DNA from 2 places in the Pseudoalteromonas sp. MIP2626 genome. Region 1 is predicted to be linked to the other one. Evidence: predicted binding sites of a transcription regulator. Region 1 holds the regulator's gene; the other holds the start of a gene.
The links. The regulator MetJ, encoded in region 1, represses methionine synthesis genes. The targets are predictions, from matches to a motif close to TAGACGTCTAGACGTCTA.
Positions count from the first base shown of each region.

Region 2: the regulator MetJ is predicted to act here: its motif matches at 1,717-1,734, upstream of metA (homoserine O-succinyltransferase).

Region 1 covers NZ_JAATTW010000042.1:6,006-10,677, forward strand. The annotation lists gene rpmE (50S ribosomal protein L31) at 127-342, shown strand; gene HC000_RS14405 (malic enzyme-like NAD(P)-binding protein) at 887-2,128, shown strand; gene metJ (met regulon transcriptional regulator MetJ) at 2,227-2,547, opposite strand; gene metB (cystathionine gamma-synthase) at 2,747-3,985, shown strand; gene HC000_RS14420 (bifunctional aspartate kinase/homoserine dehydrogenase II) at 3,991-4,672, shown strand, end outside.
Region 2 covers NZ_JAATTW010000033.1:30,539-35,210, reverse strand. The annotation lists gene HC000_RS13150 (homocysteine S-methyltransferase family protein) at 1-714, opposite strand, end outside; gene metA (homoserine O-succinyltransferase) at 704-1,651, opposite strand; gene ettA (energy-dependent translational throttle protein EttA) at 1,892-3,565, shown strand; gene HC000_RS13135 (histone deacetylase) at 3,652-4,560, shown strand.

The DNA of each region.
Region 1 (4,672 bases):
ATACTAATTAATGCTTGTGTGCTTGATGGTTGTTGGATAAAATCCGCCACCAATAAATTTGTTTTAACGACGTATGGTGCCAGACTCCGGGTTTGGAGAGCGATGCGGCCTTAACTAGAGGTTTCTATGAAAGAAGGTATTCACCCTAAGTACGAAGTAATTTCTGCAACTTGTTCATGTGGAAACGAATTCGAAACTAGCTCTACTCTGTGTAAAAATATTCACCTAGACGTTTGTTCTGCGTGTCACCCGTTTTACACTGGTAAGCAAAAGATTTTAGACACTGGCGGACGTGTTGATCGTTTCAACAAGCGTTTCGGTGCACTTGGTAGCAAAAAGTAATTATTGCTATTTAGTTAAAAAAAGCATCTTAGGATGCTTTTTTTATGCCTAAAAATCCTCTAACTTCCCCCTAACCTCGCTAGTTTTAAGTTTATTGCTTTTTGCATAACTATTTCCTGTTCTTATTCTCGGTATGCATAAACCTTTGCAGACAAATGACTTAATATTCTCTATATTTTTAATAGCTTAATTTTCAACTCGGTTTCTAAAAGTAGCCAACATGAAGCTATGTGTTGTTAAAGCAGAATAAATAATCGCTTTTAGCTGATTTTATTTACGTTTTAAAAACCTGTTTTGTGAATAATACTTTTAACTAAAATAAGCTTGAAAAGTGTCTTTTAGCACAATTTATATTTATGAAAAGTAGCGGTGTTTTTATCGAAGTTGCTGAAAATTCGCTTAAAATTAACAGATCTAGCATATAACAGGATAGACCTGATATTGCTTGGAATTTAAAAATAATAAGGGTATCGTACTTTAAGGCATGTTAAGTGTCGCTTTACTCCCTCTCACTTTAACTTAAATTGCAGGATATAATCGCGTTATGTCGGACTTTCGTGAACAAGCACTACATTATCACTCTCACCCCGTTCCAGGTAAAATCAGCATTGAGCTAACCAAGCCTGCAGAAACGGCTCATGATCTCGCTTTAGCTTATAGCCCCGGTGTAGCTGAGCCGGTGCGTGAAATTGCTGCTGACCCTGCAAATGCCTATAAGTACACAGGTAAAGGTAATTTGGTTGCAGTGATCACCAATGGTACTGCCATTTTAGGCTTAGGAAATTTAGGCCCGTTAGCGTCAAAACCGGTAATGGAAGGTAAGTCGTTGCTGTTTAAACGCTTTGCAGGTATTGACTCAATTGATATTGAAGTAAAACACCGCACCACCGAAGACTTTATAAATACTGTGGCTAATATTGCTGATACTTTTGGCGGTATTAACCTTGAAGATATTAAAGCACCAGAGTGTTTTGAAATTGAAAAGGCGCTTATTGAACGCTGTAGTATTCCTGTTTTTCATGATGATCAGCACGGCACGGCTATTGTAACGGCTGCAGGCATGATAAATGCGCTGGAAGTGCAAGGCAAAGATATTGAAGATGCAGTTATTGTATGTTTAGGTGCCGGCGCTGCAGCGATTGCTTGTATGGAGTTATTAATTAAGTGTGGTGCACTGCGTGAACATATTTATATGCTTGATCGTAAAGGTGTTATTCACACTCGCCGTGATGATTTAAACGAGTACAAACAGTTATTTGCTAACAATACCGATAAGCGTACATTACAAGATGTAATTGAAGATGCTGACGTATTTGTTGGTGTATCGGGCCCTAACTTATTATCGGCCGATGATTTAAAATTAATGGCAGCAAAGCCAGTCGTATTTGCTTGTTCGAACCCAGACCCTGAGATTGATCCGGCATTGGCACACGGCGCACGTAGCGATTTAATTATGGCAACAGGGCGCTCAGATTACCCTAACCAAGTTAATAACGTGTTGTGTTTTCCGTTTATTTTCCGTGGTGCACTTGATGTGCGTGCCAGTGAAATTAACGATGAAATGAAAATTGCAGCAGTTGAAGCTATTCGAAGTATTGCCAAAGAGCCGGTTCCACCAGAAGTACTAAAAGCTGCCGGTGTCGATAAGCTAGCGTTTGGTGCAGAGTATATTATTCCTAAGCCTATGGACCCGCGTTTATTGCCGCGTATTGCTAAAGCAGTTGCATTAGCAGCCATTGCTTCAGGCGTAGCGCAAATAGAGCTGCCAGCAAACTATATGGAATAAGCAGCATTATGTTGCTCGGTATTAAGTTACTTCAGTGTAATTTATAGCCATAAAAAAACCTCAGCCATGCTGAGGTTTTTTTGTTTAAAAGCCGCTGTTTAGTCTTCGTTTAAAACAGGAACTTCTAAGCCCATTTCTTGCATTATTTTTTTCACTTCTTCAGGCACTTTTTCGGCGTTATCTTTACGTAAATCATCATCGTTAGGTAACGGTTGCCCAGTAAACGCATGCAAAAATGCTTCACATAATAGCTCGCTATTAGTTGCATGGCGTAAGTTATTAATTTGCCTACGGGTGCGTTCATCGGTTAGTACTTTTAATACATTTAGCGGGATCGAAACGGTGATCTTTTTAACTTGCTCTGATTTTTTCCCGTGTTCTGCGTATGGGTGAATATACTCGCCATTCCATTTTGCCATAAGATGTATCGTTGCCTCAGATTATTAATTGCTCACCCTACTAAAAAATAGCGCGAATATGCGTGAAATTCTATCGATTTAAACAAATTAGTCAAATACTTGTTGCACAGATGGCTAGGTGTTTAAATGTTTTGACTTCTTAAGTTGAATGAATTACTGTTTTAGACGTCTAAACATCTAAATAAAGCAGGTAATAAATATGAGTGAAAAAAATAAAGCGACAATTGCAGTTCGCAGTGGTGTCGATGCTGATAAGCACCATGGCGCGGTTGTGCCTCCGCTGTATTTATCAACCACTTATTCGTTTGCCGACTTTGATACAAAACGTCAATATGACTATGGCCGCAGTGGTAATCCAAATCGTGATACTTTAGCCCAAGCACTCAGCGAACTCGAAGGTGGTGCTCGCGGCATTATTACTGCAACAGGAATGGCTGCCGTACATTTAGCCACTCAGCTGCTTAATAGTGACGATACGTTGGTGATCCCCCATGATTGTTATGGCGGCAGCTATCGCTTATTTACCTCATTACAAAAGCGCGGCCTATTAAAACTCGAAGTGTTAGATTTAACTAAACCAGAAAGTTTGCAGCAAATTTTAGTAATCAAACCTAAGTTAATTTGGATAGAAACCCCTAGTAACCCTATTTTACGTTTAACTGATATTAAAGCAGTAACCGATATTGCGAAACAATGCGGTGCTTTGGTAGCTGCAGATAACACTTTTTTATCGCCTGCATTACAAAACCCGATTAAATTTGGCGTTGATATTGTGGTGCACTCAACCACTAAGTACATAAATGGCCACTCAGACGTGGTTGGCGGTGCGGTTATTGCTGCAACTGACGAACTAGGTGAAGAACTGGCTTGGTGGGCAAATAATATTGGTATAACGGGGGCACCGTTTGATAGTTACTTAACTTTGCGTGGCTTGCGTACTTTAAATGTACGCTTACGGCAGCATCAAGAAAATGCCTTAGCTATTGCTAAGTACCTTGAAAGCTCAAAATTTGTTAGCCAAGTATATTACCCGGGGCTAGAGTCGCATCCACAACATGAATTGGCTAAAGCACAGCAACTTGGTTTTGGTGGCATGGTTAGTTTTGACATTAAAGGTGATGTGAATGACGCAGCTGCATTTTTAACAAACCTTAAAACATTTAGCTTAGCTGAATCTTTAGGTGGCGTAGAGAGCTTAATATGCCACCCAGCAACAATGACGCATGCAGGAATGGAAGCCGAGGCTCGTTTAGCCGCTGGCGTTGGCGATACGCTTATTCGTGTGTCGATAGGTATTGAAGATGTAGCAGATTTATTAGCAGACTTTGATCGGGTATTTAATTTAGTGCAACCAGGTCAGCACAATAACGCAGGTAAAACAGGTGCTAGCGCAAGTAGTAATGTTAAATTGAGCGCTGCTCACCCGGCGTTGTGGTAATTAATATGACTAATAATATTCATAAGTTTGGTGGTTCGAGTTTAAGCTCAGCCGAGCGCTATAAAAGCGTTGCAAAAATAATTTTAGGGCAAGCTCAGCCCGGTGATTGTGTAGTGGTATCGGCTGCAGGAAAAACCACAGATACATTAGTAAAACTGTGGCAAAGTTATCAGCAGCACGATACTCAAGCGCTCGCTGATATTGTATTGCAATTAAACAATCATCAAAGTGATTTAATAACGCAGCTACTGCAGGGCGATTTAAAGCGCAGCGCTTTAACCACTCTAAATGAAGAGCTAAGTTTAGTTGCTAAATTAGCGAGTACTGAGCAGTTGCAAGAAGCGGCGCTACTCGCCCATGGTGAGTTGTGGTCAGCTCGTTTGCTCGCTGCGTATTTACAGCAACTTAATGTTGCTGCATGCATGCAAGACGCAAGAGGCTTGTTTACGCTAAGTGATGGACAATTATTGCATAGCCAAAATACACAGCAGTGTAGTGAGCTTATTAGCCAGCACAAAATTAACGTGGTAACAGGGTTTATTGCGGCTAATACCCAAGGCGATACGGTCACTCTTGGTCGCAATGGTAGTGATTACAGTGCAACCTTATTGGCAAGTTATTGCAATGCTAAACAAGTATATATTTGGACCGATACACAAGGGATATTTAGTACCGACCCACGTAAAG
Region 2 (4,672 bases), on a different contig from region 1:
GGCTTCGGTAGTTTGCCCCGAAAGCGTACGCCCAGAGGCATCGGTAATAGTGCCGGAGATCATAACTGGTAATGTGCGCCCTGCTTGCTCAAACGCTTCTTCTACTGCAAACGATGCTGCTTTAGCATTGAGGGTATCGAATATGGTTTCGATTAAAATAATATCGGCGCCACCTTCCATCAGTGCCAAGGTCGATTCTACATAGGCAGTAACTAAACGATCAAAAGTAACATTACGATAACCCGGATCGTTTACATCGGGCGACAATGAACAAGTTTTTGATGTTGGCCCAAGTACGCCTGCTACATAACGCGGTTTTTCGGGTGTTTTAGCACTAAACTCATCGCAAAGTAGCCGTGCCAATTTTGCCGACTCTAGGTTTATTTCACGGCTTAGATTAGCCATGTCGTAATCTTCCATCGAAATGGTGGTGGAGTTAAAGGTATTGGTTTCGATAATATCGGCACCGGCAGCTAAAAAGCTACGATGAATATCGGTAATTATTTTAGGCTGCGTAAGACTTAGTAAATCGTTATTACCGCGAATAAGTACATGCCAATCTTTAAAGCGCTCACCGCGATAGTCTTGCTCTTCTAATTGGTGTGCTTGGATCATAGTGCCCATAGCGCCGTCTAAAATTAAAATTCGCTCTTTTAATGCTGCACTTAGTTCGTCGTGCTTATTTTGGTCATTATTAAGAGGGTTATTCGGCATAGTTGTTAGTCCTTACGTCTTGGCTAACTAAATTAATATCATAGGGTGTAGTTTGGTACACGTAATAATTTAACCAGTTCGAAAAAAGTAAAAAAGCATGGCTTTGCCACGTTTTTGAAGGTTGTTTAGTTGCATCGTCATCTGGAAAGTAATTTTCGGGCTTGGGCGCATTGTCGCTTTTTTCGCAATCGCGTTGGTATTCAGCTTTTAACGAGTCGGCGTCATACTCTGGGTGGCCGGTAATAAACACTTGGCTGCCCGACTTATTTTTAACTAAGTAAGCACCTACTTTCTCAGAACCCGCTAGCACGACTAGTTCATTGCAAGCATTTATTTTATTTACATCTACATGGCCATAACGCGAATGCGGCACTAAAAAGGTGTCGTCAAAGCCGCGCGTTAACGCCCCATGTTCAAAGTAACATTGGTGCGTAAATACGCCGCACAGTTTATCGGTTTTTAAATCGCGCTTTATTTTATAATGATGATAAAGCGCTGCATGCGCTGCCCAACACGAAAAAAGTGTAGACGTAACATGCTGCTCAGCCCAATCTAAAATTGCGGTAAACTCATCCCAATAAGCTACATCCTGGTACTCTAAATGCGCTAGCGGCGCGCCGGTAACTATTAATGCATCGTAGTTATTGTTTTTTACTTCTGAAAAATAACGATAAAAGGTGTCTAGGTGCTGCTCTGAATTACTGCTACTGCGATGAGTGTCAAGACGCAGTAGTTCTACATTTACTTGCAAGGGCGAATTGGCAAGCAAACGAATAAACTGTACTTCGGTTTCAACTTTATTAGGCATTAAGTTAAGAATAGCCAAACGCATGGGGCGAATTTCTTGCGTTTTTGCACGAGTTTGTGGCATTACAAATACGTTTTCTTGGCGCAGGCGAGCAATAGCTGGTAGTTCGTCTTTTACTGTAATTGGCATCCTTTTACTCCTATTCATCAAAACCGAAAACTTATTATGAACAGATAAGAAAAAATATCAATCAATAGATGTATAGATGTCTAAATATCCAAATGAATTTTTTTCATCCTATTTTATAATCGTTTTTGTGCACTTTATAGTTTGTTTGTCGGTTTAAAATTGGCCATTCGTTGACTGCCTCACCCGTCAACCACTACAATAGAGCATTGTAATTTTTATTATTATTTGAAGGTTTTTTCCATGGTTTTACCTGATAAATTTATATTCTCGATGAGTCGAGTTTCTAAGGTTGTGCCACCTAAGCGCACTATCTTAAAAGACATCTCGTTACACTTTTTCCCGGGCGCTAAAATTGGTGTGCTTGGTTTAAACGGCTCTGGTAAATCAACATTGCTACGTATTATGGCCGGTGTTGACCAAGACTTTGAAGGTGATGCCTTTCCACAACCAGGCACTAAAATTGGTTACTTACCGCAAGAACCTGTTTTAGACGAAAGCAAAACCGTACGCGAAATCGTTGAGCAAGCTGTTGGCGAAGTTAAATACGCGCTTAAACGCCTTGACGAAGTGTATAACGAATACGCCATGGAAGACGCTGACTTTGACGCACTTGCAAAAGAGCAAGGCGAGCTTGAAGCGGTTATTCAAGCGCACGATGGTCATAACATAGACAACGTTTTAGAGCGCGCTGCCGATGCACTACGTTTACCTGAGTGGGATGCTAAAATTGAGCACCTTTCGGGTGGTGAACGCCGCCGTGTTGCTATATGCCGACTGTTACTTGAAAAACCAGACATGCTTATTCTCGATGAGCCAACTAACCACTTAGACGCTGAGTCGGTTGCCTGGTTAGAGCGCTTCTTACACGATTACGAAGGCACAGTTGTGGCGGTAACGCATGACCGTTACTTCCTAGATAATGTAGCAGGTTGGATTTTAGAGCTTGACCGTGGTGAAGGTATTCCATGGGAAGGTAACTACTCTTCGTGGTTAGAGCAAAAAGATGCGCGCCTACAACAAGAGCAAAAATCTGAAAAAGCACGTCAAAAGTCAATTGCGCAAGAGCTTGAATGGGTTCGTTCAAACCCTAAAGGCCGCCAAGCTAAGTCAAAAGCACGTATGGCGCAGTTTACCGAAATGCAGCAGTCTGATTATCAAAAACGTAACGAAACTAACGAAATGTTTATTCCGCCTGGCCCACGTTTAGGGGATCAAGTGCTTGAAATAACTAACTTACGTAAAAGCTTTGGCGACCGTGTATTAATCGACGATTTAAGCTTTAGCATGCCAAAAGGTGCCATTGTGGGCATTATTGGTGCTAACGGCGCGGGTAAATCAACACTGTTTAAAATGATCAGCGGCGAGCAACAGCAAGACAGCGGCAACATCACCATAGGTGAAAGCGTACACATTGCAACGGTTGATCAGTTCCGTGACGGTATGGACGAAAGCAAAACTGTTTTCCAAGAAATATCAGACGGGCAAGACGTACTTAAAATTGGTAATTTTGAGTTCCCAAGCCGTGCTTACGTTAGCCGTTTTAACTTTAAAGGTAACGATCAGCAAAAATTTGTTAAAGACCTATCGGGTGGTGAACGTAACCGTTTACACCTTGCTAAGTTATTAAAAGCTGGCGGTAACGTGTTACTACTCGATGAGCCAACTAACGACTTGGACGTTGAAACACTACGTGCACTAGAAAACGCTATTTTAGAGTTTCCTGGTTGTGTAATGTGTATATCGCATGACCGTTGGTTCCTTGACCGTATTGCTACACATATTTTAGATTACCGCGACGAAGGCCAAATTAACTTCTTTGATGGTAACTACACTGAATACGAAGAGTGGCTTAAAAAGACGTTAGGTGCTGAGGCAACTCAACCTAAGCGTATTAAGTACAAAAAGATTGGCTAACAGCTAATTTTAAGCTTTAGGCAATAATTAAGCCCTGCATTTATGTAGGGCTTTTGTTTTATAACTATAACTACAAATAGAATTTTATGACCCTAAATCCTCACTTGCCGTTAGTTTATCATCCTAATTACTCGTTTAGCTTTGATCCTAAACATCGTTTTGTAATGAGTAAATTTGCACATTTATACCAGCACGTTAAGCAGTTAGGATTAGTTGGCGATAACTTAGTACAGCCGTTATTAGGTACGCCAGAGGCACTAGAATTAGTACACTGCGAAAACTATATTCACGACCTATATCATAATCAATTAGACGAAAAAGCCATGCGCCGTATTGGTCTACCTTGGTCAAAAGAGCTAATGGCGCGTACCTTTACAGCCCCACAAGGTACACTACAAACCGCTCGCTTAGCCCTTAAACACGGTATGGCATGCCATTTAGCAGGCGGTACACACCACGCGCATACTGATTTTGGCTCAGGCTATTGCATGGTTAACGACTTGGCTTTTACTACGCAAACACTAATTGAGTCGGGTGAGGTTACTAATGTACTTATTTTTGATTTAGACGTACATCAAGGCGATGGCACCGCGGCCATGCTGCAACATCAGCCTTATGCGTATACCTGCTCGATTCATTGCGAAAAAAACTTTCCGTTCCGTAAATCCCCTAGCGATTTAGATATTGGTTTAACTAACAATATGCAAGACGCTGAGTATTTAGGCATAGTTGACGACACCCTGCAATTTTTGCTCAAAGAGCTAAACCCCGATTTAGTGCTGTACGATGCGGGAGTTGATGTGTGGCAACAAGACGGTTTAGGCAAACTCGATATTAGCTGGCAAGGTATAGAGCAGCGCGATCATCTCGTACTTAAACGCTGCCTTGAGCACAACACTCCGGTAGCTACGGTTATTGGCGGCGGTTACGACAGAGATCACCAGCGTTTAGCTCAGCGTCATGGCATTGTAGTTGAGCAAGCAGCACGTTTTTAATAGTTTTAGAGTTTTGCTATAAATACATATTGCAGCGGGCGTTAAAACGAAAAAAGGCTCCTCGAATATCTCAGAGCCTTTGTTAACTTTGGAATTAACTCGGTACTATTAA